Regions from separate parts of the Vibrio cholerae genome, predicted to be linked through region 2. Evidence: riboswitches for the same ligand, from Rfam matches in the RefSeq annotation. Region 2 holds a riboswitch; each other region holds the start of a gene.
What was found. Region 2 has a riboswitch for lysine ahead of lysC (lysine-sensitive aspartokinase 3). Riboswitches for the same ligand answer to the same signal wherever they lie in the genome.
Positions count from the first base shown of each region.

Region 1: it holds a riboswitch for lysine, as region 2 does, so the genes downstream of both, F0316_RS17940 (Na+/H+ antiporter NhaC family protein) here and lysC (lysine-sensitive aspartokinase 3) in region 2, are expected to answer to the same signal.
Region 3: it holds a riboswitch for lysine, as region 2 does, so the genes downstream of both, F0316_RS08455 (Na+/H+ antiporter NhaC family protein) here and lysC (lysine-sensitive aspartokinase 3) in region 2, are expected to answer to the same signal.

Region 1 is NZ_CP043556.1:860,407-868,537, reverse strand. It holds gene emrD (multidrug efflux MFS transporter EmrD) at 1-1,121, shown strand, start outside; lysine riboswitch at 1,274-1,446, shown strand; gene F0316_RS17940 (Na+/H+ antiporter NhaC family protein) at 1,525-3,105, shown strand; gene F0316_RS17935 (ABC transporter substrate-binding protein) at 3,183-4,157, opposite strand; gene F0316_RS17930 (ATP-binding protein) at 4,407-6,353, shown strand; gene F0316_RS17925 (DUF3369 domain-containing protein) at 6,411-7,952, opposite strand.
Region 2 is NZ_CP043554.1:2,560,356-2,568,486, reverse strand. It holds gene metH (methionine synthase) at 1-3,499, shown strand, start outside; gene lysC (lysine-sensitive aspartokinase 3) at 3,572-4,927, opposite strand; lysine riboswitch at 5,038-5,215, opposite strand; gene F0316_RS11930 (pyridoxal-phosphate-dependent aminotransferase family protein) at 5,391-6,509, shown strand; gene F0316_RS11925 (oligosaccharyltransferase) at 6,588-8,131, opposite strand, start outside.
Region 3 is NZ_CP043554.1:1,821,824-1,829,954, reverse strand. It holds gene F0316_RS08465 (inosine/guanosine kinase) at 1-208, shown strand, start outside; gene F0316_RS08460 (H-NS family histone-like protein) at 256-663, opposite strand; lysine riboswitch at 1,059-1,241, shown strand; gene F0316_RS08455 (Na+/H+ antiporter NhaC family protein) at 1,357-2,958, shown strand; His leader region at 3,178-3,311, shown strand; gene hisG (ATP phosphoribosyltransferase) at 3,367-4,263, shown strand; gene hisD (histidinol dehydrogenase) at 4,268-5,563, shown strand; gene hisC (histidinol-phosphate transaminase) at 5,567-6,607, shown strand; gene hisB (bifunctional histidinol-phosphatase/imidazoleglycerol-phosphate dehydratase HisB) at 6,659-7,732, shown strand; gene hisH (imidazole glycerol phosphate synthase subunit HisH) at 7,732-8,131, shown strand, end outside.

The DNA of each region.
Region 1 (8,131 bases), on a different replicon from region 2:
TGCCTTCTATTGGTTACATGGCGCAAGAGTTTTTGGTTTCACCAGCAGCGCTGCAAGCTGTGATGGCGTGCTACCTGATCCCTTACGGCTTGTCGCAATTTGTCTACGGTACCCTTTCTGATCGTATTGGTCGCAAACCGATCATTATTGCTGGATTGGCGATCTACATTATCGGTTCTTTGATTGCGCTCTTCGCCCATCAGTATTCATGGTTTTTGATCGGTAGCTTCGTGCAAGGTCTTGGGATTGGTTGTGGTGGCGCGATGTCTCGTACGCTCTCTCGCGACTGTTTCGAAGGCGCTGATCTGCATAAAGTCAACAGCTTAATCAGTATGTGCCTGATTTTCTCACCGCTGGTTGCGCCGGTCTTAGGTGGCTACTTAACCGAAAGTTTTGGTTGGCGTTCAAGCTATTTGTTTCTGTCACTCTTTGCCATTGCCGTGGTGATCACCATGATGACGAGCATGGTAGAAACCTTGCCAGCGACAGCGCGTAAAAAAGAGCCCGTGCTACGCAGTTATCATTACGTGCTGTCGGATCGTCGCTTCCAAGGTTACTTAATCTGTCTTGTCGCGACCTTTGCAGGCTTAGCCGTGTTCGAAGCGGCGGCTGGCGTGTTATTAGGCGGTGTATTAGGCCTACCTGCGACGACCGTGAGCTTGCTGTTTGTGTTACCCATCCCCGGTTATTTGGCGGGCGCTTGGCTCTCTAACGTGATTGCTCGCCACTGGCGTGAAAAAACCGCTATGTATATCGGCTTACTCGCGATCTTAACGGGCTCACTGGTCATTATGCTGCCCGGCTTATTGGGTATGACCACGGCCCTATCACTGATTGGCGGCGCAACCATTTACTTCTTAGGGGCCGGCATTTTATTCCCAGCCGCTACCACAGGTGCACTTTCTCCTTTCCCTTATCACGCGGGAACGGGCGGTGCAATTTTAGGTGGCATGCAAAATTTAGGGGCAGGTCTGGCTACGCTGTTTGCCGCCATGTTCCCAGCATCCGATCAACTACCACTCGGTATTATTATGCTTCTGATGTCAGTACTGGCGTTGTGGGGACTTAAACGCGTTTACACCAAACAGCCACCGTCAGATGAGATGCCGATTGCGATCTGAGGTGAGAAAATTCTGACCCTTTAGCGAATATACCGGATGAGATCAATTTCACTGCAGAAATGGGGAAATTAAATCTTGTCGTCACCTGAAAAGGCAGTAATATACGTCGTGTGTCACAGTTTTTGAGCCTAGCTCTTCGACGGGCACAAGTTCCTTTAAGTAGAGGCGCGCTGTTCATGAGTCGCCAGTCGTAGGTTGACCCCGATGATGACTGGTTAAAGGGTACAGCGCCGAAGTGATCGTTGCGTCATCAACGTTCGCTGGGCCAGCATTGAACAAATGCCGGACTGCCATAGTGTGTTGTCTATGGAGCGCTACCTTGAAGGATAAGAAGTGTTATTTCGCTGAAATGTGTTTTTTATCCTGCTGGTAGATCTCCACCTGAAAAGGTGATGTGAGATCCATGAATTTAGCCCCTTATTCTGACTCGGTTTACTCGGTCATCCCACCGCTACTCGCGGTGCTGCTCGCGATTACCACACGCCGAGTATTACTCTCTTTAGGCGCTGGCATTGTTGCTGGTGCGGTTATGCTTAACCATTTTTCCCCCCTGAGTACAGTGCAATACCTGTTTGGAAAGATCAGCGGTCTGTTTTGGGCGGAAGGTGCAGCCAACAGCGATAACATCAATATGCTGCTGTTTATGCTGCTGCTGGGTGGTTTGATAAGCTTAATGACGGCCTCAGGCGCAACGCGTGCTTTCGCGGTATGGGCTGAGCGCAAATGCAAAGATCGCCGCAGTGCAAAAGCTCTGACGGGTTTGATGGTATTTGCTTTTTTCATTGACGACTTTTTCCATAGCCTGTCTGTGGGTGCGATTTGCCGCCCAGTGACGGATCGCTTCCAAATCTCGCGCGCGAAACTCGCCTATTTGCTCGACTCTACCGCTGCACCTGTGTGTGTGATTACACCGATTTCCTCTTGGGGCGCTTACATCATCGCTCTCATTGGCGGCATTTTAGCGGCACACGAAATGACGGAAATCAGTGCGATTTCAGCATTTGTACAGATGATCCCGATGAATCTGTACGCCGTGTTTACCCTGCTTATGGTGCTCGCGGTGATTTTCCTGCCGATGGATATTGGCCCCATGCGCCAACACGAAGCGTGGGCTCGTGAAGGTAAATTGTGGGACGAAAGCAAAGGCCGCCCTGCGGGCTTAGATATGGAAGGTGGAGAAACCGCTCGCGGCACCATGATTGATATGGTGTTGCCCATCGCAGTACTGACCATCACCACCTTGATTTTCATGATCCAAACCGGTAACGCCGTCTTAGCTGCTAACGGTGAGGCGTTCTCTTTGATTGGCGCACTCGAAAATACCAATGTGGCTCAATCACTGGTTTATGCGGCGCTGTGTAGCTTGGCGGTCTCGATTGTCCTGTCACTGCGCTTAAAACTCTCGGCGCAAACTTGGCTATCCACGGCTCCCAAAGGGGTTATGGCGATGATGCCAGCAATCATCATTCTGCTGTTTGCTTGGACGATTGGTGGTGTGGTGCGCGATCTGCAAACCGGCATTTATCTCGCGTCTCTGACTCAAGGCAATCTACCGGTTGAACTGCTCCCCGCCTTGGTGTTTGTACTTTCTTGCTTAATGGCATTCGCCACTGGCACCAGTTGGGGCACCTTTGGGATTATGCTGCCACTCGCGGGTGATATCGCTGCGGCATCAGACATCAGCCTAATGCTACCGACTCTCTCCGCCGTATTGGCCGGCGCAGTGTTTGGCGATCACGCCTCACCGATTTCCAGCACCAGCATCTTGTCAGCAACCGGTGCGGGTAGCCATCATATTGACCATGTCGTGACTCAGCTTCCTTACGCGATCAGCGCAGCAATGGGCGCACTACTGGGTTATTTGGCGATGGGCTTATTGCACTCCGTTTGGGCTGGTTTGGCCGCCAGCAGTGTATGGTTTGTGCTGTTTTGTGCCTTCAATCTACGCCAAAAACGTTGGCAGCAAGAACCTGTTGAAGCCTAAGTTCTTTCTCACACCGCCCTTTATGGGCGGTGTTTTTATCTACAACACACCTTCGACTTATAAACTAAGTGCAGCGCTTATTCATCGATAGGTGTCCAATCTTTGGGCGGCGTTAACCCCCAGCGCGCAAGCTCTTCTGGCTGATAAACACCTCTCCCTTGGCGGTTAATTTGGATCGGAATATATTTGGCAAGCTCTTGCTTATCCAAAATACGCGTCACCAGCTCAGCAGCCATCTCTCCTTGTTCTAACCCAAATAACACCACGCCACCCGCCGCTTTTCCTTTGCCGATCGAGAAATCCCAAAAGCCAAACAGCGGCAGTTGAGAATGCTCATTCGTCCAACTCACAATATTTTCAGGAGCAGCATGTAACCCATCAATATTGACAAGGGTTTGATACAAACCCACCACTATGGCTCCAAAACCTTCTTGATTCGCGTACTCAACCGCGTGTTTCCACTCTTGTTCGCTCTTAATAGAACGGATGTCCGCCTCTATCCCCAAATTCTCCTTAATCAGCTTGTGTTGATCTTGCATATAATCCAAGGCAATTTTTGAGGTATTCCCTGAGTCAAACAACACCAAAACACGCCGTTTTTCTTTCGGTAACAAGCGGCCAATTTCAGCCATATTTTTTACAAACAAGGGTTGCTCTAAGATGCCCGTTACCTGCGCAATCCCCGAATACTCATCCAGCAACTCTCTGGGATTTGAGTTGATGCCGAGAAAAACAATCGAGATGGGTTCGTTATACAGTTTGGGTAACAAATAATAGAGTGCGTTGTCATCGCCCAATACCACCAAATCAGGTTTCAATTGCTGATAAGCTTGAAATGCACGATCGGCAGCCGCGCTGTATTCTCGAGCGGGAATCCGTTTCGTATCCATTTCAAAAAAGTGTAATTGATGTTGGGCGTTAATCCCCTCTTTCAATCCTTTTGTGTAGGCTGCATCCCACGCGTAACCCGAGTGATAACTTTGAATCACCAACACATTGGCAGCCCATGCTTGGCCACTCAATAACCACACTATAACTATCCACCAGCGCATATGGCTTCCTCCACGCTTTAATACCCAAACCACTTAGGGTGGCAGATGCCACTGTGAGCTCATTCCCTTGAGCATAGAGAAACTATGCCACTGAGATCAAAAACGTAGCCAACATCGCCGTTACTTCAAGCAGAAAGGGTATAGGCAAGTGTAGCTGATGTTTCTGCCTATAACTTGGCCAAGTGGGAAGGAAGGTACGGCATAGACCATCTATACTGAAATGAATTACTTCTAAAACAATAGATAATAATGAAAAACCGTGACGCAGAAGAAATGGACAGTAACCCGATGTTCAGCCGTATTGGCCGACGCATCATTCTCATCATGGTGATACTCAGTGGTGCCGTGACTTTAGCCATGACGATTACCCAAACCTTCATCGACTACAACCGTGAGTTCAATAATGTCCAAGCTAGGCATGATGAAATCCAAACCATTCACGCCGAGCTTCTCGCCAGCTCACTGTGGAATTATGACTTAGTCGTGCTTACCCAAAGGCTGGAAGGCTTGGTCAACTTACCCAATGTCGATTATATGAAGATCACCTCTGGCGACTACCATTTCTCAGCCGGAGAACCCGTAACCAGCATGGCATTAAATAGCGAAATAGCCCTGGAATACACCAACCCAGATACTCAGGTGACTGAGAATATCGGTACCTTATATGTCGAATCGGATGCCCAAGGTATTTATAACTATCTGATTCGCCAGTTTCTGCTCACCTTAGCCGTCAATGCGCTGAAAACCGCTATTGTGTGCTATTTAATCTTGCTGATTTTCCACGCCAGTGTGAATCAGCGGATTTTTGCGATTGCGCAATTTCTACGTCGCTACAATCCCCGCCACCCTAAAAAACCACTACAACTGCCTTATAACCCTTGGATTATGGAGAAAAATGATGAGTTACAATGGCTGGGAGATGAAACTAATCGGATTGCTAACAACGTAACAACCCTTTACCGCACCATCAAATCGGAGCAAGAACGGTTGGAAGATTTTGCACAAGCCGCCTCCGATTGGTTATGGGAAACCAACTGCCATGGCGAGCTGATTTATAGCTCAGAAGCCATGTCTACTGCGTTAGCGATTGAGGAAGATTCCAAACCACTCATGGTAAGTATTGCTCCGCTTCAATCCTCAACCGCGCTCATGAACTGCTTACTCAAACAGCAAGATTTCTCAAATTGTGAAGTGGAATTGACACTCAGTGATGGCACTCAAGCCTATTTACTGTTTCAAGGCATTGCTCGCTATGCCGATGAGCAATTTCTCGGATTTCGTGGTACTGCAATCAACATTACCTCGCTCAAACTGGCTCAATTGAGTTTAGAAATCATGAACCAAGATCTGGAGCAGCAAGTCGCGAATCGAACGCAAGATTTAGCACTCAGTTTAACTCGTTTGCAAGAAACCCAAACCCAACTGATTGAATCTGAAAAGCTCGCCGCTCTCGGTGGCTTAGTGGCAGGCGTCGCACATGAAGTGAATACGCCGTTAGGTATTGCGGTGACAGCCACTTCTGTGATTCAGGAAACACGAGAAAGCTTGCTCAACGCCTTTAACCAGCAAACCCTCACCAGCCAACAGTTTGCAGAATTGATGGAGAGGATGACTCAAAGCACCCTGATGCTAGAAACCAATCTTAACCGTGCCGCACGACTGGTTCGAGATTTTAAGCAGACCGCCGTCGACCAAGTTTCGGAAAGCCGTAGCCAATTTCACGTAAAACAAGTCCTCGACGCGCTGATGGCCAGCTTACACAGTGAAACCCGAAAAATTCCGGTGACTCCGCAACTGCATGGGGAGGATTCTGTGATGATGAACAGCTTACCTGGTGTACTGACACAGATTATGACTAACTTGGTCATGAACAGTGTGAATCACGCTTTCGCAGAGACTGCTCAGCCAGAGATTGATATCCACTTCTATCAAAAAGATCAGCAGATCATGATTGAATATCGAGACAATGGATGCGGCGTAGCAAAAGAACTGCATCAAAAGATCTTTGAACCATTTTTTACCACTAAGCGAGGTCAAGGTGGCTCAGGATTAGGATTAAATCTGGTGTTTAATTTGGTTAAGCAAAAGCTGCATGGCCAACTGGCGTTTTCTTCCGAACCGGGGCACGGCGTGCATTACGTGATCACATTACCCCAAGCGCTATCGATGCCTCAAGTAGCCGACTGTGCGACCTAGCCACGCCTAGCGCTCCATCGGTATTCATTTCTGCCGGTATTCACTTTTGGCGCTGTCCTAGTCAGGCAGCGAAGCACGGATAGCAATAAACTCATCCCAGTGTTCGAGTAATAGCTCAACCAGTTTCGGCTCAAAATGACGCCCTTTTTGTGCGATCAGCTCTTCTCGGATCTGTTCATCTGACCATGGATCTTTATAGGAACGTTTCGCGCCTAAAGCATCAAAAACATCGGCTAAAGCAGTAATACGGCCTGAAATGGGAATATCATCGCCTTGTAAGCGGTTCGGATAACCACTGCCATCCCATTTTTCATGATGAGTGGCAGCAATTTCTTTCGCTACATGAATCAAACGCCGCTTAGAACGGCTGAGAATATCGACACCGTACTCAACATGCTTTTGCATAATCGCCCACTCTTGAGCATCCAATTTACCGGGTTTATGCAAAATACTATCTGGAATGGCGACTTTACCGACATCATGCAGCGGTGCAGCACTTTTAATCATATCCGCATCAGCTTCTGGTAAACCGTATAGCAGCGCTAATCGCTCACAAAACAACGAGACACGTTGAACATGTGCACCTGTTTCTCGGCTACGTGCTTCCACGGCATTGGCTAAGTTATAGACCAACTCTTTCGAAGTTTCGCGCAGATCGACCATTAAGTTAATGTTTTCGAACGTCAACCCAATGTTGTACATATAGATTTCCAGTAGTTTTCTATCCAATTCGGAAAGCTCTTGATCGAGATCGACATACAATACGCTGTCAACACCACGATCATCTCGTTTAAAAAACACATAGGCATCACCGTAATCGCAGGTACGCCCATTGCTCAACACCTCTTTACAACGGATTTCAACTTCTTCTGGAAGCCCTTTAAAGGGGGACTCTACATACAAATCCACACATTCTGCCGTTGTCGCAACGGTTAAGGCACTGCACTGCTCGCCACCAGGACGCGGATTTACAACGCAATAAAACGCAGAAGCACGCAACTTAAGCAGTGACGTTAATTGGCTCAGTACTGCGGTCGCGTAAGTTTGTAGGTTTCTGGTGTTCTGAACATTAGCCGAGGCTTCAATCACATGGCTTAAGCCGCGTTTTTGATCCTCAATCAAACATAAATCACGATAAGCGCGCAGCATGGAATAGAGTAAGGTACGCAGCTTTTGAGTCGTCAACTCTGTTTTTTCTTTGTAATCATCAATCTCATACTCTTTGATGACCTTATCTTCAGGTGCCTGCCCGGCTTGTCCGGTGCGCAACACCAAACGAACTTGACGGTTTTGCAGCTCCTCACGAATATAACGCACCAAATCTAAGCCGGCGTGTTCGGTTTCCATCACCACATCAATCAGCGCCAAAGCAATATCGGATCTTTCGGCCATGACCACCTTAGCTTCTTGCCCAGAAAGAACCGAAATTAACTCCAAGGTACGATTTTGGAATTGGAATCCCGTCAACGCCAAACGCGTGATTTGATGCATCTGCTCATCATCATCGACCAGTAAAACGCGCCAAGGCTCATGGCTGTGCATGACTACACGTTCTTTTTCCCCTGCGGCGTCTTGCCGCATATCTGCAAACAGATCCATGTCGTCTCCACATCTCCACTACTTTGACCTTATTTAGTTTTAGCACAATAGCGGCGGATAGGAGGGAGATAGTCCCTATTTTTCAATGATTATTTGCTGCAACAGACAGAGAGACTGAAGCTATCAGTCAGATATTTCGCAAGAACATTCGCTACGATGGGGTATCCACTGGCTGAATC
Region 2 (8,131 bases):
GCCGCAAATTATTAAAGAGATTCACTCCGCTTACCTTGAAGCTGGGGCGGATATTCTTGAGACCAACACCTTTAACTCAACCACGATTGCCATGGCAGACTATGACATGCAATCGCTCAGCGCCGAAATTAACTTTGCCGCCGCTAAGCTTGCACGTGAAGTCGCGGATGAGTGGACGGCTAAAGATGCAAGTCGGCCACGTTATGTGGCTGGTGTGCTTGGGCCAACCAACCGTACTTGCTCTATTTCGCCAGATGTGAACGATCCGGGATTTCGTAACGTCACTTTTGATGGGCTTGTTGAAGCTTATTCCGAATCGACGCGCGCTTTGATCAAAGGTGGCAGCGATCTGATCCTCATTGAAACCATTTTCGATACACTGAACGCCAAAGCCTGTGCGTTTGCTGTCGATAGCGTATTTGAAGAGCTGGGCATCAGCTTACCTGTGATGATTTCCGGCACGATTACCGATGCCTCTGGGCGAACTCTGTCAGGACAGACAACGGAAGCTTTCTACAACGCCTTGCGTCATGTACGGCCGATTTCGTTTGGCTTGAACTGTGCGTTAGGCCCTGATGAGCTGCGCCAGTACGTGGAAGAGCTTTCACGCATTTCAGAATGCTATGTTTCCGCGCACCCAAATGCCGGACTGCCCAACGCGTTTGGCGAATACGATCTCTCTGCCGAGGAGATGGCAGAACATATTGCGGAATGGGCGCAAGCAGGCTTTCTTAACTTAGTCGGTGGTTGCTGTGGTACAACACCTGAGCATATCGCCGCCATTGCCAAAGCCGTCGAGGGTGTGAAACCAAGGGCTCTGCCAGATCTGAAAGTAGAATGTCGTCTCTCGGGTTTAGAGCCGCTCAATATTGGCCCTGAAACCTTGTTTGTTAACGTGGGCGAACGTACTAACGTCACCGGTTCAGCGCGTTTTAAGCGTTTAATTAAAGAAGAGCAATACGACGAAGCGCTCGATGTGGCGCGTGAGCAAGTCGAAAACGGCGCGCAGATCATCGATATCAATATGGATGAAGGCATGTTGGACGCCGAGGCGTGCATGGTGCGCTTTTTGAATCTATGCGCCTCTGAACCAGAAATATCCAAAGTTCCGGTGATGGTCGACTCCTCTAAATGGGAAGTCATTGAAGCGGGTCTGAAATGCATTCAGGGTAAAGGCATCGTTAACTCTATCTCTCTAAAAGAAGGGAAAGAGAAGTTTATTGCCCAAGCCAAATTGGTGCGTCGCTATGGTGCAGCCGTGATTGTGATGGCGTTTGACGAAGTGGGCCAAGCCGATACCCGTGAGCGCAAATTAGAGATCTGTCGTCGGGCTTACCATATTTTGGTCGATGAAGTGGGCTTCCCACCGGAAGATATTATTTTCGACCCGAACATCTTTGCCGTTGCGACCGGAATTGATGAGCACAATAACTATGCGCTGGATTTCATTAATGCAGTGGCGGACATTAAGCGTGAGCTACCGCATGCGATGATTTCTGGCGGTGTTTCTAACGTTTCCTTCTCTTTCCGCGGCAACAACTATGTGCGTGAAGCGATCCATGCTGTATTCCTTTATCACTGCTTTAAACATGGTATGGACATGGGGATTGTCAACGCAGGGCAGCTTGAAATCTACGATAACGTTCCGCTGAAACTGCGTGAGGCAGTGGAAGATGTGATCCTCAATCGACGTAGCGATGGCACGGAAAGACTGCTTGAGATCGCAGAAGCGTATCGCGAAAACAGTGTTGGTAAAGAAGAGGATGCTTCTGCGTTAGAGTGGCGCGCATGGCCTGTGGCTAAGCGCCTAGAGCACGCTTTAGTCAAAGGCATCACCGAATTTATCGTCCAAGACACTGAAGAAGCACGTCAGCAAGCCAGTAAACCGCTGGAAGTGATTGAAGGGCCGCTGATGGATGGCATGAACGTGGTCGGTGACTTGTTCGGGGAAGGGAAAATGTTCCTACCGCAAGTCGTAAAATCCGCGCGTGTCATGAAACAAGCCGTTGCGTATCTTGAGCCTTTCATTAATGCGCAAAAAAGTGGTAGCACTTCAAATGGTAAGATTTTGCTGGCGACCGTAAAAGGCGATGTGCATGACATTGGTAAGAACATTGTTGGCGTCGTGCTGCAGTGTAATAACTTCGAGATCATCGATCTTGGTGTGATGGTGCCTTGCGAGCAGATCCTCAAAGTCGCACGCGAGCAAAATGTCGATATCATCGGTCTCTCTGGGCTTATCACGCCGTCTTTGGATGAGATGGTACACGTGGCGAAAGAGATGGAGCGACAAGGGTTTGAACTACCACTCTTGATTGGTGGGGCAACAACGTCTAAAGCGCATACTGCGGTGAAGATTGAACAGAATTATCATGCGCCTGTGGTGTACGTGAATAACGCGTCGCGCGCGGTAGGGGTGTGCACATCATTATTGTCTGATGAACTGCGCTCCGGATTTATCGAACGTTTGGATCTCGATTATGAGCGCACGCGTGATCAGCATGCGCGTAAAACGCCCAAATCGCGTCCAGTCACGTTAGAGCAGGCACGTGCTAATAAAGCGGCGCTGGATTGGGCAAATTACACGCCGCCCGCTCCTGCGAAACCGGGTGTGCATGTGTTTGAAAACATTGCGTTAGCCACACTACGTCCTTATATCGACTGGACGCCTTTCTTTATGACTTGGTCGCTTATGGGCAAATACCCTGCTATTTTGGAGCATGAAGAGGTTGGTGAAGAGGCCAAACGTCTGTTTCATGATGCCAATGCCTTACTTGATAAAGTAGAGCGAGAAGGACTACTGAAAGCCAGTGGTATGTGTGCACTGTTCCCAGCAGCCAGCGTGGGTGATGACATTGAGGTGTACAGTGATGAATCGCGTACGCAAGTCGCGCATGTGCTGTACAACTTGCGTCAGCAGACCGAAAAGCCGAAAGGAGCCAACTACTGTTTGTCGGACTATGTTGCTCCGAAAGAGAGCGGTAAACGTGATTGGATTGGCGCGTTTGCAGTAACCGGTGGCATTGGTGAGCGAGCGTTGGCCGATGCTTATAAAGCTCAGGGTGATGATTACAATGCGATCATGATCCAAGCAGTGGCCGATCGTTTGGCGGAAGCCTTTGCGGAATATCTGCATGAAAAAGTGCGTAAAGAGATTTGGGGTTATGCGAGCGATGAAAATCTCTCCAATGATGAACTGATCCGTGAGCGTTATCAGGGCATTCGACCAGCGCCGGGGTATCCCGCGTGTCCTGAGCATACCGAGAAAGCGACTTTGTGGCAGATGCTGAATGTCGAAGAGACCATCGGCATGTCACTGACCACAAGCTATGCGATGTGGCCGGGCGCTTCGGTATCCGGTTGGTATTTCTCGCATCCCGATTCTCGCTATTTTGCGGTAGCGCAGATCCAACCAGATCAACTGCACAGCTACGCTGAGCGTAAAGGTTGGCGTTTGGAAGAAGCTGAAAAGTGGCTAGCGCCTAACCTTGATGCTTAATCAGTAAGACCTCCATCCACAATAAAAGAGGCCACATCATGTGGCCTCTGGTTTTATCTCGTGAGTTTGATTTTACTCTTGCTCAAACAGCTCTTTATGCAGCTTCTGCACCGCTTGTTTAGAGACAGATTCATGCAGCAAGAAACAGAGGTTATGCGCGCTGGCGCCATAGCAAATCATACGGAGGTTGTAATCTTCCAATACACTGAACACTTGCTTCGCGTAGCCGCGGCTCTCTTTCATCTTGTTGCCGATCAGAGCAATCAGACACAGGTTGTATTCGACTTCGACCGTGCATAGCTCCTCTAACTCGGCGCGCACCGCTTCAGGCAATTCTGGCGCACCGCCTGAGGTATCGGTTTTATCCAGTGTCAGTGACACGCTGATTTCTGATGTGGTGATGAGATCGACCGAAATTTTATGCTTGGCGAGAATTTCGAACACTTTGGCGAGGAAGCCGTAAGCATGGAACATCTGCGCGCTACGCAGTGTCACCATGGTTTGATTACAGCGTAGTGCAAGTGCGCGATACAGTGGCGCGCTTTCGACTTGTTTACGAATCCAAGTGCCGCCTTTTTCCGGTTCTTTTGATGAGCCAACAAACACGGGAATGCCATGGCGTACCGCTGGAAGCAAGGTAGATGGATGCAAAATCTTGGCACCAAAATTGGCCATTTCTGAGGCTTCGCTAAAGCTTATCTCAGGAATCGGCGCTGCTTTTGGCGCGATACGTGGATCGGTACTGTAGATCCCCGGCACGTCAGTCCAAATTTCCAAGCCACAAGCTTGCACGGCTTCGGCAATCAAAGCGGCTGAATAATCACTGCCGCCGCGGCCTAAAGTGGTGGTATTACCTTGCGCATCAGAGCCGATGAAACCTTGAGTCACGACAACATATTGCTCACACAGTGGTACCAGTTTCTCTTTGGCTAATTGAGCGATTTCTTTCAATTGAGGTTCGGCGCGACCGTAATGATCGTCAGTGCGTAGCACTTCGCGGATATCAAAACGTACCGCGTCGACACCACGCTCACGCATCAGTTGAGTGAGGATGTAGGTGGAGATGAGCTCACCACAGGCGACGAGATGGTCGGTCAGTTTTTTACTGGATTGAAATGACGCCGCTTCTGCAGCACTGGCCACAGAATCTAGCACGGCTTTGACTTCTTTTTCGACGCGTGTCGGATCGGCGAGCTGGTCGATAATCACATAATGGATATCGGCCAACTGTTGCAAAATCGCTTGGCGGCGTTCAGCTGAGGCCACGCCATTGGCGAGTTCGACCAATAAATTGGTCACCCCAGAGCAGGCGCTGCTGACCACTAAGCGTGTTTGTGGATTGTTTTCGATAATGGCCGAACAACGGCTCATGGCTTCAAAGTTGGCGACACTAGTACCACCAAATTTGGCGACGTTAAATGTGCTCACGGCAATTCTCCCAGACTTCCTGAAAAACGAGTTGTTGGTAACCCAACGTCCAATGTTGTGAAGAGAGTGTTTTTTATAGAGCAAAATAGAGGAGTGACTATAGAAAGATTTCCCTCAGAAGCTCTTCATCAGATTCGAGCTGATGACAGTTGAAGGGATTCAGCCCATTCAACCGATAAACCAAAGCCACAACTTTGATTCACCTCGGCACTACTCCCCCTGAATGTTCTGTATTGGAGTTGAGGCTCCACAAAACATCTGCCTGGGCAGTGCTCCTCTTCTGCTAGATAGCTCACACATTGAACGGTGTTGGTGAAATCTTGTCAACGACAAAATGTTCCAAAAGTGCAAATAAAAATGACATTAGTGTGACAAGGATTAACACTCTGGACATAGGTCGAATTGTTGCTGCAACTTAATTGCATTACTCTGATGGTTCTGGTCGCCACAACAAGGAGTCGTTATGACAATTCGCAGTTTTATCCCCCCGCATCGGATCTTGATGGGCCCTGGGCCTTCGGCTATTTCCCCTCAAGTCCTGCAAGCGCTCAGCCGCCCAACGGTTGGTCATCTTGATCCACTGTTTATCGGTATGATGGATGAGCTGAAACAGCTCTTGAAATATGCTTTCCAAACGGAAAACGAATTTACGATTGCCGTTTCTGCGCCGGGTAGTGCGGGTATGGAAGCCTGTTTTGTTAACCTCGTCGAGCCGGGCGATAAAGTGATTGTTTGCCGCAATGGGGTGTTTGGTGAGCGAATGCGCGATAACGCTGTGCGTTGTGGGGCCGAAGTTGTGGTGGTTGATGATGAATGGGGTTGCCCAGTCAGCGTTGAAAAAGTGCAAGCCGCGATAGATGAGCATCCGGATGCGAAAATACTGGCTTTTGTACAAGCAGAAACGTCAACCGGAGCCTTAAGTGATGCGCAAGCGTTAGGTGCTCTAGCGAAGCAGCATGGTTTGTTGACGATTGTCGATGCGGTGACGTCGCTTGGCGGCGTTCCCCTGCTGGTGGATGAGTGGCAACTGGATGTGGTGTATTCTGGCAGCCAAAAATGCCTCTCTTGTGTGCCAGGATTGGCTCCGTTGACGTTTTCACCTCGTGCCATTGAGAAGATTCAATCACGAAAAACACCGATTCAAAGCTGGTTCTTGGATCAAAGCTTGGTATTAGGTTATTGGAGTGGCGCAGGCAAACGTAGTTATCACCATACCGCTCCGGTTAATAGTTTGTACGCGCTGCACGAAGCGTTACTGCTTTTGCAACAAGAAGGTTTAGATCACGCGTGGCAGCGCCATCGTCTGATGCATGAGAAGCTTAAACAAGGGTTAGAGCAACTCGGTTTTCAATTTGTGGTCGCAGAGCCGTATCGTTTGCCGCAGTTGAACGCGATTTATGTGCCGGAAGGTATTGAGGAAGCCAAAGTACGCAGCCATCTACTCAATGAATACAATTTGGAAATTGGCGCTGGGCTCGGGGCATTAGCCGGCAAAGCGTGGCGCATTGGGGTGATGGGCTATGGCGCGCGTTCAGAAAATATCGCGCTCTGTTTGCGAGCGCTCGAAGAGTCGCTGCTTTAATACCATACGCAAGAGAAAAGCTGTATGAAAGAGAAATAAGGGTGGCTTAAAAGCCACCCTTATTGTTTCTCGCAGAGCTTAGGGTGTCGCGGCTGAGGGAGCTTCAGCATCAGATGCGGCACTGTTGACCTTTATCGAGGGGTGGTACTGGACTGTACTGAAATCTTGATTGGGGAACAGAAATTCGGCCTCGCGGCGGATTTGCTGCGCACGGCTCGTATCGCCTAAACCTTGATAAGCCAAAATCAGGTTTGAATAGAAGGCCGGGCGCGGTTTATGTTGAATGATCTGTAACGACCAATCGATATAGGGTTGGATAAGCTCCGCTTTTTGTTCATGGAGCCCGATGTTCAGATAGGTGCTGTAGATATCCCAATCAAATCTGTCTTGCCATACCAATGGGTTAGTCACGTTTTTCAGCAATTCAGGATTGAGTGGCTGAGATTTTTCAAATTGCGTTAACACATAGTTGGTGTGTAACGCTGTGACCATATACAAGCTGGTGACAATCGGCAGCACTAAGCTGGTAATGCGCAGTAAAGATTTCGTGAGCGTGGTGAAACTGGCCAGTCGATAGCGTGCGACTCGTTGATCTACCCAGTAGATGAGGATGATAAAGGTGAGCCAGTGGATTGCGGAGTGGTAAAACGGATACTCCAATTGAGCGTGTAAGGTGATCGGCACAAACAGAGCCAGCATGGCCATGCGAGTGCCACGTTTAGCGGCATAAATGCGTAGAGCACAAAAACAGGCGGCGAGTAATATACCCATTACAGGTAGTAATCCGCCTTCTACCCCCCAATACAACAGCTCATTATGTGGGTGATCCATCGATGCTAAGCCTGCTGGATAGCTGCTATTTAACTGATGCTGGCGAGCAGTATAAAGCAGATACTGCGCCTCAAATTTGCCATAACCATAGCCTGTAAAAGGCTTTTCGATGATCATATCTATGGTTTGTGGAAATGTGAAACGACGTGGGCTTTCTAAGTCAGCCTTATTCGCGACAAAACCAGAGGTTCCTTGGCCATACATAGCGGTAAAACCTGCACAAATCCCAAGAGCTATGGCAAGAAGCCAGAGCGTAAAGCGCCGACGTGAAGCGAATCGATATAAGTAAGGGGCAACCAGAGCGATACTCAATAAACTGGCCAGCCACCCAGTGCGAGAGGCGAGTACGACCAGTAAGGGAGCCGTGAGTAGCGGTGTCGCGTAAAGGATGCCGATTTTGCTCCAGCGCGAGTCATATTTTTCCGGTTGTCTGGCCAGCAAATAACCTGACAACACCAGCCCTGTTGCGAGGAAACTGGCCATCACATTTGGCTGCTGGAAAATACCATACGGTCGATTTGCTTCGGTGTCATAACCAAAGGGGTTACCCGGCTCTAACCAAAAGTATTGAATTAAACCGATCACGGCTTCAATGACGCTACCCAGTAGAATAAACCACAGCAAACGCTGTTTATGTTTGTTGCTAAAGCGAAATTGTTGTAAGACGAGAAACAGAGTAAATCCAGCCCAGAGACCCACTAAGCGGCCAAGAGTATGAAACCAATCGGCATTCGAGTAAGTGATGGGTAGGGTTAGCAGAACACAGCTTAACCAAAGTCCAATGGTCAGCT
Region 3 (8,131 bases), 740 kb from region 2:
TGATATGGCTGCTAATAAATACCATAAAGAAAATGTCCCTAACTCAAGTAAGCATCAACATGAGTTTTTAACCTATTCTTCTTTCTCTCAAGTTTGCAAATACTCTAACCGTGCAAGTTATGAAGTATTGGCGCAGCACTCACCACGTCTTTCACGTGGTCTTCCTGAGCGAGAAGATAGCCTTGAAGAGGCTTATTGGGAAAGATAACAAAAAGGCTCCTTCCGGAGCCTTTATCATTTTAGTTTCTGGCAAAATTACAGAGCGAATTCTTCCAGAGATTTACCTTCATCCAGTGCTTTTTGGATCACTGAAGGAGTACGGCCTTGGCCTGTCCAAGTTTTTTCTTCACCGTTGGTGTCGATATACTTGTATTTTGCAGGGCGAGGTGCACGTTTGCCTTTTGCTTTCGTTTTAGTTTCGCCTGATAGCGCAGAAATAAGCGCTTCGAGGTCGATACCATCTTTAGCAATTTGTTCAGCAATTGCGGCTAATTTCGCTTCTTGCTCTGCACGAGCAGCAATTTCTTCTGCTTCTGCTTCTTTACGCTCTTGAACGACGGTCGTTAATTTATCTAACGCTTCTTCAAGTTGCTCAATAGTCAGTTCGCGTGCATAAGCACGTAGGCTACGAATATTTAATAAAGTCTTAGTGATTTCCGACATTACCATTTCCTGTTCACAATTTGGATAACGAGTTAATACTAAACCTAGCTTATTATACTGACAAGTTTTCGCTGCAAATATTAAGTCAAAATAGTAAGAAAGTAAAAATATAAAATGATGTTTATTTAATGAATTTACTATTTAGAATACTGCAGACGCATATAAAAGCAGCTGCAGGAACTTATCATACAGGTAAATAATATTAGTTCTATATATCAAGTCTTGCGGTGTTTTTATGAAATAAGTATCAATGAAATGATTGATTTGTGAGCTGTGGCACTTGTTTTTCTCACTGGAACCTAGTTGCATTGATATTTTTGTTAAGTAAAATGTCTCTCACCTAATGCGAAAAGCAGACTAAATGAGCCAAATGAATTGGCAGATTAGGATGAAGTTTTCGCCGTAGAGGAGCGGTTACGAAAAGTATCCACAGTTGGGGTGATGCCAATGAATTGTGGAAAAAGGCGTTGCCGCCGAAGTCAACTTGCCCATCAACGCAGTTGGCTGGGGTTACATTCAATAGGTGTAACACTGCCATAGTCTATATTGTTGTTAAACTATGGAGCGCTACTGTAGGGTTGGGTGAAGTGTTCGCTTCCCTTTCGCTTAGTTCAACATAAATTAAGTTGACATGATGTCGCTTGATTTGTCTGCAGTAGATCTCTAACCATTTTTTACTGGTTTAGGAAGATCATGAATTTAATCGATTTTGCTTCTTCGCCACTCTCTGTTTTACCACCGCTGGTGGCATTGAGTTTGGCTATTGTGACTCGCCGTGTACTTCTTTCTCTTGGCGTGGGGATTTTTTTAGGTGCTTTACTGCTGGCTGATTATTCTATTGGTCAGTCGTTGCAATATATCGCCACACAAGTGGGTAGCGTGTTTGTCAAAGAGGGCGCGATCAATGCTTGGAATATGAGTATTGTCGGCTTTTTACTGTTACTGGGTATGATGACTGCGCTACTGACGTTGTCGGGCGGCACTCGCGCTTTTGCTCAGTGGGCACAAGTCCGGGTGAAAAGTAAACGTGGCTCTAAATTACTGGCGGCATTTTTAGGCGTATTCATTTTTGTTGACGACTATTTTAATAGCCTCGCTGTCGGTTCTATTTCTCGCCCAGTGACCGATCGTTTTTACGTTTCGCGTGCCAAACTCGCTTACATTCTCGATTCTACTGCTGCGCCTATGTGTGTGGTCATGCCCGCCTCAAGTTGGGGCGCGTATATCATGACCATTATCGGTGGCATTTTAGTTTCGCACGGTATCGAGGAGTATTCCGCATTAGGTGCTTATCTGCGTTTAGTGCCGATGAACTTCTATGCGATCTTTGCGTTGCTGATGGTATTTGCGGTGGTGTGGTTCCAAATGGATATCGGCCAGATGCGCAAGCATGAAATTGCCGCTTCTCAAGGGCGTGGTTTTGATGAAGACCCGAGTACAGATACACAAGAGGCTCACGAACTCAATGAAGAGCTTGATATTCGTGAAAGTGAACGCGGTACAGTACTCGATCTCATGTTGCCGATTGTATTTTTGGTCGTTGCGACCATTGGTGCAATGATTTGGACTGGCGCAAGTGCATTAGCGGAAAGTGGTCAGTCATTTGATATTTTTGGGGCGTTTGAAAATACCAATGTTGGTACTTCATTGGTATATGGTGGATTAGTCGGTCTGGCGATGGCTTTCGTGACCGTGTTGCGCCAAAAACTACCGATGGCTGAAATCGCAAAAACCTTATGGATTGGTGCGAAATCGATGTTTGGTGCAATTTTGATCCTGATTTTTGCGTGGACCATAGGTTCTGTCATCGGTGACATGAAGACCGGTGCTTATCTCTCTTCTCTCGTACAAGGCAATATTGACCCACATTGGCTTCCGGTCATTCTGTTCATCTTGTCAGGCGCGATGGCTTTCTCTACCGGCACATCATGGGGCACTTTTGGCATCATGCTGCCGATTGCGGGTGACATGGCGGGCGCTACAGATATTGCACTTATGCTGCCGATGCTCGGTGCGGTGCTTGCCGGTTCCGTATTTGGCGATCACTGTTCTCCGATTTCAGATACCACGATTCTCTCTTCGACGGGAGCACGTTGTCATCATATTGACCACGTTGCGACTCAACTGCCTTACGCATTGGCGGTTGCGTTAGTGTCAGCGATTGGTTACGTGGTGCTGGGAATTTTTGCTTCACTCGGGCTGGCTTTAGCTGCCGCATCCGTGAGCTTTGTGGTGGTTTGCTTAATTTTTGCAGCACTATCAAAAGCCAAAGTGAGCAAACAGGTGTCTGCCTAATTCGCATCGCTATAGAGATAAGAGGCCAGTCGGCCTCTTTTTTTATCGCTAACCTTAGTTGCAGCTTTGAGTTGTGGTGATGAGCTCTTAAAGCCGTCATAAAAAAATAACCAGAAAAGTGTCAATTTGTGGTTGAAAAAAAAACTTAGCTTGGTTAGTGTGAAGGCAGTTCTCAAACAGACAGAAACCACTAAGTATGCGTAATTTCGTAATGAACATTCATCACCATCATCATCCCTAAGGTGTCTTTCGGGAGATGTACGCATACCCGGGGGACAGGAATCTCCCGGAGTTGAAATCAGAGCCATAAAAAGATTCTAACCCTCGGGAGACCAAACCTCCCGAGGGTTTTTCGTTTTAAGCTTTGGAAAAATTATTAAATTCAACAAATTGCAAAGGAAGAATGACATGCAAACACAACGACTCAGAATCGCGATACAGAAAAAAGGCCGCCTGAGCCAAGAGTGCCAAGAACTGCTGAAAAAATGCGGTGTGAAATTCAACATCATGGGTGAGCGCTTGGTGGTTCATTCACTGAATATGCCGATTGACCTGTTGTTGGTGCGTGACGATGACATTCCAGGACTGATCATGGATGGGGTGGTGGATTTGGGTTTTGTTGGTGAAAACGTGCTTGAAGAAACACGTTTAGATCGCCTAGCGCTCAACCAACGTAACGAATTTATCACTCTGCGCCGTATGGATTTTGGTGGTTGCCGTCTCTCGATCGCGATTGAAAAAGATGCTGAGTATCGTGGCCCGCAAGATCTGAATGGTAAGCGTATTGCCACCACCTACCCACAACTGCTCAAAGCTTATATGGATCGCCAAGGCGTGGATTTCAGCACCTGTATGTTGACGGGTTCGGTTGAAGTTGCACCACGCGCGGGGTTAGCGGATGCGATTGCGGATCTGGTCTCCACTGGCGCAACCTTGGAAGCCAACGGTCTTAAAGAAGTGGAAGTGATTTTTGAATCGAAAGCGACGCTTATTCAGCGCCCAGGTGTTTTTGCTGCCGATAAAGCCGCACTGATCGATAAACTCCTCACTCGCATGCACGGCGTGCAACAAGCCAAAGAATCGAAATACATCATGCTGCACGCTCCGGTTGAGAAGCTGGCGCAAATCAAAACCTTGTTGCCCGGAGCGGAAGACCCAACAGTGCTTCCCTTGTCTGCCGACAAATCCAAAGTTGCAGTGCACATGGTGAGTTCGGAAAATCTATTCTGGGAAACCATGGAACAACTGAAAGCCCTCGGTGCCAGCTCAATTCTGGTGTTACCGATTGAAAAAATGATGGAGTAAGGCGATGAGAACCGTTGTTTGGCAATCGTTGAGTGAAGCTCAGCAAGAATCGATTTTAGAACGTCCTGCGATTACCGAAGGAGCAAACATCACTGCCGCAGTTGCGCAGGTGATTGCGAAAGTGCGCAGTGAGGGTGATGCAGCCCTGTTTGAATTAACTGAAAAATTTGATCGTGTAAAACCCGCTTCACTGCGCGTATCTCGCGAAGAGATGGATGCCGCGGCCGCGCGTTTGTCGGAAACAATGAAACAGGCGTTGGAGCTGGCATACAACAACATCAGCAAATTCCACAAGGCGCAGAAAGCTCAGCCAATCAAAGTGGAAACCATGCCCGGAGTGGTGTGTGAACAAGTGACTCGTCCGATCAATAAAGTGGGTCTGTATATTCCGGGTGGTAGCGCGCCGCTACCATCAACCGTGCTAATGCTTGGTGTGCCTGCACAAATTGCAGGCTGCCGTAAAGTGGTGCTTTGCTCACCACCGCCCATCGCTGATGAAATTCTCTACGTCGCTAAGCTGTGTAACATCGATGAGGTGTACAACTTAGGCGGCGGCCAAGCGATCGCTGCTATGGCTTATGGCACGGAAACGGTCACTAAAGTCGACAAAATCTTCGGTCCCGGTAACGCCTATGTGACGGAAGCAAAACGCCAAGTGAGTAACGATTTCCGTGGCGCAGCGATTGATATGCCAGCTGGCCCCTCTGAAGTGTTGGTGATTGCTGATGAAACGGCGGATGCCAATTTTATCGCCGCCGATCTACTCAGTCAGGCAGAGCACGGCCCAGATTCACAGGTGGTTCTGGTCACACCATCACCAGTGTTGGCCGATCAAGTGACTGATGCGGTGCAAAAGCAGCTTAAAGTCCTTTCGCGCGCCAGCATTGCTGAAAAAGCCTTGGCTTCCAGTCTGATCATTATTGCTGAATCACTCACCCAAGCAGTGTCAATTTCTAACTACTACGGACCTGAGCACTTGATTGTGCAGACGCGCAACCCGCGTGAGTTGGTTCCACTGCTCGATAACGCAGGCTCCATTTTCCTTGGCGATTGGTCGCCAGAATCGGTAGGCGATTACGCTTCAGGTACTAACCATGTCCTGCCGACTTACGGTTACACCCGCACCTATTCCAGCTTAGGTTTGGCCGATTTCAGCAAACGCATGACAGTGCAAGAACTGACCGCTGATGGCTTGCAATTGCTCGCGCCTACCGTCGTCACGATGGCGGAAGCGGAAGGGTTAGACGCGCACAAACGTGCGGTTACGATTCGAGTAGAAAAATTACAGAAGGCTCAATAAATTATGGAAAAACTGGCTCGTCAACAAATTCAGGCGTTAACCCCATACCTTTCTGCGCGTCGTATTGGTGGTAGTGGTGATGTTTGGCTCAATGCCAACGAATCGCCTTTCAATAACGAATACAAAACCGATTTTGCGCGCCTTAATCGTTACAGTGATTGCCAACCTAAGGCGATGATCCAAGCCTACGCCAATTACGCAGGGGTACAGCCGGAGCAAGTGCTGACTTCGCGCGGCGCGGATGAAGGGATTGAGCTTTTGATCCGCGCTTTCTGCGAACCCAATCAAGACGCGATTCTGTTTTGTCCTCCAACCTATGGCATGTACGCGATCAGTGCAGAAACCTTTGGCGTCGAGCGTAAAAAAGTGCCGTTGACTGCCGATTGGCAACTCGATTTACCGAGCATCGAAGCCAATCTGGATCGCGTCAAATTGGTGTTTGTGTGTAGCCCCAATAACCCGACTGGGAACTTGGTGAAACGTGCCGACATTATCAAACTGCTTGATATGACCAAAGATCGCGCGATTGTGGTGATGGATGAAGCCTACATCGATTTCTGCCCAGAGGCATCGACGGTTGATTTGCTCGCCCAATATCCGAACTTGGCGATTCTACGCACACTCTCTAAAGCTTTTGCTTTGGCGGGACTACGCTGTGGCTTCACGCTTGCCAATGCTGAACTCATCAATGTGTTACTCAAAGTGATCGCGCCTTATCCGGTGCCAGTGCCGGTTGCCGAAATCGCGGTGCAAGCCTTATCACCTGCAGGTCTCGCGCGCGCCAAATACCAAGTATTGGATCTCGGCGCGAATCGAGCTTACCTACAAGTGGGGCTCTCTATGGTTCCGGGTGTGCAGGTCTTTGAAGGTTGGGGTAACTATCTATTAGTGAAATTCCCTGATGGTGATGCACTGTTTAAAGCGGCGTGGGAGCACGGCATTATTTTGCGTAATTCACCGATTGAAAACTGTGTGCGTATCAGTGTTGGCAATCGCGAAGAGTGTGAAAAAACCGTCGCGTTCATCCGTAACTACTACCAGTAATTTTGTTTACAGCAGCTCGCAGCGCGGGCTGCTGATGAAAAGGACATTCTTGTGAGCAAACAACAAAAAATTCTTTTTATCGACCGCGACGGCACCTTAATTGTTGAGCCGCCAGTGGATTTCCAAGTTGACCGTTTGGACAAACTCAAACTTGAGCCTTATGTGATCCCAAGCCTGCTCAAGCTACAAGAGGCGGGTTATCGTTTGGTGATGGTGACCAATCAAGATGGTTTAGGCACTTCAAGCTACCCGCAGGCCGATTTCGATGCGCCGCATAACATGATGATGGACATTTTTGAATCGCAAGGCGTGAAGTTTGATGATGTGTTGATTTGCCCGCACTTTGAGCGTGATAACTGTTCGTGCCGCAAACCGAAACTTGGCTTGGTCAAAGAGTATCTACAAGGTGGCAAAGTCGATTTCAAATCGTCAGCCGTGATTGGCGATCGCATGACCGATCTGCAACTGGCGGAAAATATGGCGATTCGCGGTATTCAATACCACCCGCAAACTATGGGTTGGCTGGATATCGTTAAAGATCTCACCACCAAGCCGCGTGTTGCCCAAGTGGTGCGTAAAACCAAAGAGACCGATATTCAGGTTCTAGTCAATCTTGACCAAACTGGCGGTAATCAGATCGAAACGGGTTTGGGCTTTTTTGATCACATGCTGGATCAAATCGCGACCCACGGCGGTTTCCAACTGCAACTGAAAGTGGTGGGCGATCTGCACATTGATGATCACCACACGGTGGAAGATACCGCCTTGGCACTAGGGCAAGCACTGCGTGAAGCACTGGGTGACAAACGTGGTATTGGACGCTTTGGTTTCACATTGCCCATGGATGAGTGTTTGGCACAGTGCGCGTTGGATCTCTCGGGCCGCCCGTATCTGAAATTTGATGCGAGCTTTAGCCGCCCGCAAGTGGGCGATCTGTCGACTGAGATGGTGTATCACTTCTTTCGCTCATTGACCGATACTTTGGCGTGTACTCTGCACCTCTCTTCCAGTGGCGATAACGATCACCACATCATTGAGAGCCTGTTTAAAGCGTTTGGCCGCACGCTGCGTCAAGCCATCACGGTGCAAGGTAACGATCTGCCGAGCAGTAAAGGGGTGCTCTGATGACTCAGAATGTGGTGATTATTGATACTGGCTGCGCCAATATCTCCTCGGTCAAATTCGCCATTGAACGATTAGGTTATGCGGTGACGATTTCGCGCGATCCGCAAGTGGTACTCGCGGCAGATAAACTGTTTCTGCCCGGAGTTGGCACCGCGAGCGAAGCGATGAAAAACCTCACCGAACGTGATTTGATCGAGTTGGTGAAACGGGTTGAGAAACCATTGCTTGGCATCTGCCTTGGCATGCAATTGCTTGGCAAATTGTCGGAAGAAAAAGGTCAGAAAGCCGATGAGATTGTGCAGTGCTTAGGGCTGGTCGATGGCGAAGTCCGTTTGCTGCAAACCGGCGATCTGCCGTTGCCACACATGGGCTGGAACACGGTGCAAGTGAAAGAGGGGC